DNA from 2 places in the Peribacillus sp. NPDC006672 genome. Region 1 is predicted to be linked to the other one. Evidence: riboswitches for the same ligand, from Rfam matches in the RefSeq annotation. Region 1 holds a riboswitch; the other holds the start of a gene.

Region 1 (3,832 bases):
CGCATTGGCTTGAATATAAAGCTGGGCCGATTTTTGTGCGGAACCGGAAATGATCAAAGGCGTTCTCGCCTCATCTATCAAAATCGAATCGACTTCATCAATGACAGCAAAGTGCAGTGGGCGCTGTACCATTTGTTCTTTATATAACACCATATTGTCACGCAGGTAATCAAAACCTAGCTCATTATTCGTGCTATACGTAATGTCAGCATTGTACGCCTCTTGTTTTTCTTCTTTAGAATGACTGTTCAAATTCAATCCGACGGTCAAGCCAAGAAAATCATACAATACACCCATCTCAGTAGCATCACGGTGGGCCAGATATTCGTTGACAGTAACGACATGTACACCTTTACCAGTAAGCGCGTTTAAATAAACCGGCATGGTGGAGGTTAATGTTTTACCTTCCCCTGTTTTCATCTCGGAGATATTTCCATCATGAAGCGATGCCCCACCCATGATTTGAACACGGTAAGGATATAGGCCTAGAGCACGCTTTGCCCCTTCACGCGCAACCGCAAAAGCCTCAACTAGCAAATCATCCACTGTTTCCCCATTTTGATAACGCTCTTTAAACTCACCTGTTTTGGCACGCAGCTGTTCATCCGATAACGCAGCCGTCTTATCAGCCAGCGCTTCGACCTGATCAGCGATTTTTTCCAAACGCTTTATTTCCCGCTTATTCGGATCAAAAACTCTATTTAATATATTAAGCATTCAATAACGCTCCTCTATTATGGTAATGATCGTTCAATAACAAAATTCATATAAGTAAGAAGAAACACACCTTCTATTATTACAATCCACGCTTAATTTTACCACTTCTATCCTAGAGGTACAACTTCATGTCACTTCCTGGCCATTGACCTGAATTCAATTCTTGCGAAAAACAATGGATAAATGAAGAGTAAAACTGTTAAAATAAAAGGAAGTATAAAAAATATATTGCAAACTCCCCACTATTCCAATGCAAATGAGAATTATCCATAACCTTCCATCACTAGATCTGTGTCCTTCTCTAGCGATAACCTGTCAAGGTAATCCAGCCTTAAAGGCTCCTTGTTTTGAATGATTTAATGTGGGCTACTCAAACTTATAAGCAGAAGATAAATAGAACATGTTTCGAGGTGGTATTGATGATTGGTGAACGTGTAAAAAAACTGCGGGAAGAAAAGAAAATGTCCATGACTGAACTCGCCGATAAAGCGGGGGTGGCAAAGTCTTACTTAAGTTCGCTCGAGCGAAACTTACAAACGAATCCTTCTATTCAATTTCTTGAAAAAATCTCCGCCGTGCTTAACATTCCTGTTGATGCCCTTCTTTACGATGCACCAAATAAGGAAAACTTGGACACTGATTGGATGAAAATCGTTGAGGAGGCTATGAATTCTGGTGTATCAAAACAACAATTCAGGGAATTCATCGAGTTTAATAAATGGAGAAAAGGTAAAGAAGAATAGTAGTTTAATAGTCTACCTACATAATCCTGAAGAATACAGCTTGAATGAACTAGATTTGCTAGAATCTCATGGAAGAATAAAACCCTATAAACAGCTAATGAATTGAACCACTGTTTATAGGGATGTTTTCGATGCTTTTCAGTACTTAGCTTTCTTCGTTCTCCTCTAATGTAACCTCAAGGCTTTCCCGTTCAAATAAAGCACTAATTTCCTCTTTTTTGAAACCCAAGCTCCTTGCTTCTAAAATCAACTTTACCCATTCTTGATCTATTTCCACATTAGCCACCTCTTCTACCTCCTAAAATACCCTTTGTATTTCAGGCAGACCAGCCATCGTAGTCGCTAAACCTTAGACCTGTGCCTTTGCGCCCTCATCTTTCAATAAGTTTGCCTTTGTCGTGGTACCTCTTACCAAATACATTCTTTTAATCATATTATAACGGATATACACTCCATATATTGCTATTTTATGTCGGTAATCTATCTAAATGCAAACCTTTTATCCGACAAAATATTACAATATTGGGAAAATGCAACATTCAATTCAATCATTATCAAAGTCCTATTCTATTCGTTTTTTATAAAACGAGGATAACTGCATTCATTAACCATTCGATGGGACCTATTAATTCTCTCCACTTTAAGTGCATCCAAGGCTTTTTGCACAGTTAAGTCCTCACCGCAGATCGGGCAAAGCCACTTTCCATATTCTGCACTGCTAAAGGAAGCCCTATAGCATTTATGGCAATTCTTTCGATACAAAAAAAAACACTCCCTCTGCACCTTGATCAAATTGTTTTTTATAAAAAACTAATTGTTCTTTTTAAAGAACTGACAATTTGAGTATAGTACAAAAGATAGAGGTGTTTGAATAGGTAAAACTAACTATTTATCTCATTAAAGAACAAAAACCGTTCGTTAAAATGAATTTCGAAAGGCAAATGATACGGTCATTTTTTATACCTTTTGATTCATTTCCATCTAAACTTAGTAAAATAGTAATAAAATAATCAACAGCACTCGTCGGCTATGAATGTAATGGTAAACTACCAAAATGCTAAAAAAGCACAACCCAGAGACTGGGCTGTGCTTTTGATTTCAGATTCATCATTAACTAGGTTCAATTAATCCGTAGCGTCCATCTTTACGTCGGTACACCACGTTCGTTGTGTTAGTATCCGCATTCGTATATACGAAGAAACTGTGACCAAGCATATTCATTTGTAAAATGGCTTCTTCACTGTCCATCGGCTTCAAATCAAAGCGCTTATTGCGGACCACTTCAATATCAGTATCATCTTCGAATTCATCCATCACTTCGTCAACTTCCGTATTGAAGGCGAATGCCTCGGGAGTCGTAGATAAGTTGTTCCGGAACTTACGATTGACCTTTGTTTTATGTTTACGAATTTGGCGTTCAAGCTTATCATTGATCAAGTCAATGGCAGCATACATATCCGCATTTTCCTCTTCAGCGCGAAGAACCAAATTCTGCATAGGAATCGTCACTTCGACCTTGGATGTATTATTGTTCACTTTCAAATTCACTAACACATTTGCATCTGGTGTATTGTTAAAATATCGTTCTAACTTGCCAATTTTCTTTTCGACGTATTCTCGAATTGCTGGAGTTACCTCAATGTTTTCACCGCGTACGTTGTAATTCATAAAGTGAGTCCTCCTTAAATTAAGACTATACAGTTAGATTCTACAATACCCCTCCGGTTCCCTTTAGAAACACATCATGAAATATGTCGAAATTATGAAACAATTGTCGGAAGGTTTTGGAAAGGGTTGATGTCTGCCCTAGCTTCATTATAACAAATGCCTAGCCATAAAGAAAAAATTAAGCGCGAATTATTTACAGAAATTTTAAAAATATTTAACATAAAAACCGTTTGGAATCCAAACGGCTGGGTAATTAATTTCTTTTATCGTAGAACATGCCATCGATTGATAGACTTTCATACGGGTTCGTGTATTTATTAGATGATTCTTTTTTAACACTGAGCTGTTTGATATCGCGTTGGATTTCTACTTTTTGTTCTTCGAGAAGTTGTGAAACTTTTTCATTGAGTTCGATTAACTTCTTCCCTAATTCCTGTTCAGAATCAGAAAAAGGCGGTTGAATCCCTGCCATCGACTTCTCCCGCTCCTCAAGTAAAGCCTCTACTTTTTCAATTTTCCGGTCCCGATCCTGATCATTTTCCAACGTCGAAAGCAATTGGTTCGTTGCCTCATAAAAATTTTGAATAGCTCCCATTATACTTGACCACTATTAGCAAATTGCTTCTGGCGGTTCAACTGAATAGCTTCCTTCCATGTATCGCGAAATTCCATGACAAACCCTTCAACCTCTTCTAAAATATCCA
Region 2 (3,832 bases), on a different contig from region 1:
ACACCCCAAAGCGAGAATTGAAGACCTGTGTAACTGGAATTTTAAAGGCCGTTTTATGCACCCTTCCACCCTTATCCAGACTCCAGTTCTTCACTTTCTTAATTCGGCCTATATCATACTGAAAGGTCTCCACATCCATATGCTGTAAAAACACATGGGAGCGATTTTGTACATAATCTGCCCGATTCGGAAACCGCAGCTTCATTTCAGAACTTAACAAATCCCAGGACTTCCCGAACTCCGCTTCACTTTCATACTCATAAAAATCTTCCACAACGCTTTTTGAACCGCTCGGCCAAAGAAAAATGATACAAACCCCTGCTGCTAAAGCCAGGAGAATAATCGCCAATGCTCCCAGTTGAACCTTATTTTGTCTCCTCACTCATCAATCACCCTCACAGGTTATCATTTATTTATATATATAAGGGATAACGATAAAAAAGAAGCATGTTGTTGTAATCCCTTTATGCGGTCGAAATCCCTCTAACTTCGGCATGTTACTTTCGCTCATGTGGATTCATTCCAAATGGGCCTTTCTTTAGAAAATTGCAATGGCAGAATAAATGAGTAATAAACACATTATCGTATTTTGCAAATATCTTCTTAAATGCAGAACCAAATAAAGCCCAGAATAATAATGCTGTGCAGCCTATCAGGATTGTTAAAGACATATAAAAGAGCGTAGCTACATTTGAATTATTCTAAGGAAGAATGAAAAGTTGACATTGCCGTCAAGAGACGGCAATTTTCAACTCTCCACTTACTTTGTTATGACTTTTCATCTGGGATATTCGATTATACGTAAATAACAATTCATCAGCCAATAGAATAAAAAGATTTTCATCCTAAAAAACACGAAAAGCAGTGCGATTTCACTTGCGAAATCCACTGCTTTTATACTTGTTTTTATTCATTTTTTCCTGTGCGGGCACTCCAAAAGAAAAGCATATTGTTAGAAGTTTATGTGAAATGATTTCTTCAGATTCTAGGACTTCTCCATCGATAAAAGATAAGAAAAAAGAAAATTCCCAGCAAACCGCCAAACGTGTCCAGCATGACATCCTGCCACAAGGGAGTTCGTCCACCCGTTAGTTTTTGATGCAGCTCGTCCGCACTCGCATAAAAAAGGACGCATAAAAAAGCGCCTGAAAACGAAAGAACAGGATTCTTCACAAAACGGCGCCAAACACCATATGTCAATAATCCAAACACAAAAAAGATAAAAAGATGGGCACCCTTCCGAAGGAAAAACTCCAGAAAACCGTTCACTCCAGCTGTTTGGACACTTACTTCAACACCACCATACATGAATGAAATGCCGCTTAATCTATCATACCAATACGGCGTATTGAACTGTGCTAATAAAGGGGAAATGCTTTGCTCCTCATACGTTTGCGAGGAAAAAAAGAAGATGACCATCGCCCATAAAACGAGCAAACCCGGGACGAAATATCTACGGATCATATACTATCAGGTTCTTCCATGATCCCGCTTAATTTCTCCTTAATCTCCTCCACAAGTTCATTTACAGTAACATCCTGCCCAGACTCTCCTTTGGCAAAAGTGTCTTTTAAAACATCAAAAAAATCCATTTGAATTTTCCACTCCAATATAATTGAGCCACCATTTCATACTGTTGTCCTAATCCTTTTTTTCAAAAATAAGGAATATAGCTCTTTTATTTGATAATCACATATAAATTGGTGATTGGCAAGCGGAATGAATCTACAAAAGGGTAAAATCTGAATTTTTAAAGAAATATTAAAAGATATGATCACAAAAAGTTCATAACTGACGGAATATCAAAATCATCAGTTGAATATATGTAGTTCATTTGGTGTAAAAGCCAAATGAAAAAGAAACAAAAAGGACCGATTCCTCAGCCCATTCGACACCCTCTATCATGATTGCCCCATTAAATAAGTCATCAATGAAATCAATACTAAAGTAATGGTAATATAAGTCCCAATAAAAATCTTCTTGCTTCTTTGTTTCTTTTCATAAACTTCCTCGAACGTAATGAATTTGTTTTTTGTCATCAAATAATCTCCTTTTATTTTGATGGCAGCTATCTGACATCGCCTGCCGCGAAGTCCCTTTGCTTGATCTTTATAGTTATATCGGCACATACCCGAAAACATTTAGGTATTATTCACTATTTTTTTGTAGGTTATTTTTCGTAAAACTATAGAAGGTTAGGTGAACTTAAAATTCCTATTTATCCCTTAGAGGATCCACAAAAAAAGAAGACTGTATATCAGCCTTCCCTAAAGTAAATATTGCTAATCCCATGATTTACTGTTTTACTCTAGATTTATTTGTTACGATGAAGTCACGCACATCTTCAATGGATAATCCTGAGTTTTTCGCCTCCAACATTAAATAAACCCATTCTTCTAATTCATTGTTTGCTTTCATGAAAATTCCCGCCTAATTTGTGGTAACACAGCCGTCTTAGCATAGCCTTAGACCTGTAATTTTGCGTCCCTACTTTTCAATAGGTTTGCTTTTCTCAAGAATATTTAACATTTAATTTTCCCATTTAGTTTCATGGCGTGCAATTCTACTTTTTTAAGAAGTCGACACCCCATTATATTTTTTCTAAGCCTTTAATACTATATTCATGTTAATTATACTTTAAAACTAAAGTATTAATCATTAATAATTTTCGTTAATTTCTGCCATCATTCTACAAAATCCTTCAAAGAAATTGTCTTAAAACTAGGTATATTGGGAAATTCCGATCAATCATAAACAAGCTGAACTGCCATTAAAAAAATGCATTAATTTAACTTTCTTCGACGTTTATTAAAAACTTTCATAAAAATACTTCCTTCATCTGTTTTAAAAAACTTAACTCCAACTAATTTTAAAGGTGTCCATATTTCTCTCATTTGGTATAAAGGCATTAAAATTCATCCTTTCTATAACTCATTAATTGAGCTTTTGCTTTTAATAAATGATAGGTATATATATTTAAAAGTAGAATTTATTATTTTACATTTTTCATTACTTTAATCCTTCAAACTTCCAACCTTTAACGAACACATTGTTCTTTATAACGAATATTCAGATTGAACTTACCATCTTTACATTATTATGTCAATCAGCATTATTGGTTCTATTTGATTATCTAATTTGTATCCCTCTTAGGACGAATTAGCATCAGCAGCTTGAATGTTTCCTCTTTAATCCATAACTGCTGGATGATCCGCAAAATCCATCCCTTAAGTGAATTAAGGGTGATAGGAACAGTGTTTATCCTCCTGGACAAAAGTCCGAAATCCCTTTTTCATAATCTGAAACTTCGATTTAACTTAACCATGATGTGTTCCTTCTTTCAAATACTCTCCTTAATTATTAAATACTAATAGTACGCCCATTAAACATTTAATAATTGAAAGTTAGGATAATATGGTTTAACTTTTACTTTTTTTGTCTAATTTTGTCTGTTTTATAGAACTATATATACTTTATTAAGAACAAATGCTATATTATAAAAAAAATGGTTGGAGGAGGATATGACTAGTAGATATGAGGAATTCGACTCATTAAGGGGTTTAGCAGCTCTCATTGTGTTAATCGGGCATTATTTGATGGTTTACCCTGCCTATGCAAATTATAAATACGACTCAAACAGTCCCTATATGATTTATTTGTTCAAGGAAACTCCTCTACGCCTTTTTTTCAGTAGTGGAAATGAATCTGTCATTCTATTTTTTGTATTGAGTGGTTTTGTTTTGTATTTATCAGTTACTAGTGCTAAATTCCGCTATTCTACATATCTAATAAAACGAGTGTTTCGAATTTATATACCATATCTAGTGGCAAT

The links. A riboswitch is a leader RNA that binds a small molecule or an ion and turns the genes downstream of it on or off. The one in region 1 is predicted to bind cyclic di-GMP.
Region 2: it holds a riboswitch for cyclic di-GMP, as region 1 does, so the genes downstream of both, ACQKKK_RS02000 (anti-repressor SinI family protein) here and sinI (DNA-binding anti-repressor SinI) in region 1, are expected to answer to the same signal.

What each region holds. Positions count from the first base shown of each region.
Region 1 is NZ_JBNNOR010000003.1:205,569-209,400, reverse strand. It holds gene secA (preprotein translocase subunit SecA) at 1-717, opposite strand, end outside; gene ACQKKK_RS06900 (helix-turn-helix domain-containing protein) at 1,137-1,460, shown strand; gene sinI (DNA-binding anti-repressor SinI) at 1,606-1,746, opposite strand; cyclic di-GMP riboswitch class I at 1,778-1,862, opposite strand; gene hpf (ribosome hibernation-promoting factor, HPF/YfiA family) at 2,571-3,128, opposite strand; gene ACQKKK_RS06885 (flagellar protein FliT) at 3,382-3,723, opposite strand; gene fliS (flagellar export chaperone FliS) at 3,723-3,832, opposite strand, start outside.
Region 2 is NZ_JBNNOR010000001.1:405,883-409,714, reverse strand. It holds gene ACQKKK_RS02020 (hypothetical protein) at 1-382, opposite strand, end outside; gene ACQKKK_RS02015 (VanZ family protein) at 979-1,464, opposite strand; gene ACQKKK_RS02010 (hypothetical protein) at 1,461-1,610, opposite strand; gene ACQKKK_RS02005 (hypothetical protein) at 1,902-2,039, opposite strand; gene ACQKKK_RS02000 (anti-repressor SinI family protein) at 2,296-2,418, opposite strand; cyclic di-GMP riboswitch class I at 2,437-2,518, opposite strand; gene ACQKKK_RS01995 (acyltransferase family protein) at 3,522-3,832, shown strand, end outside.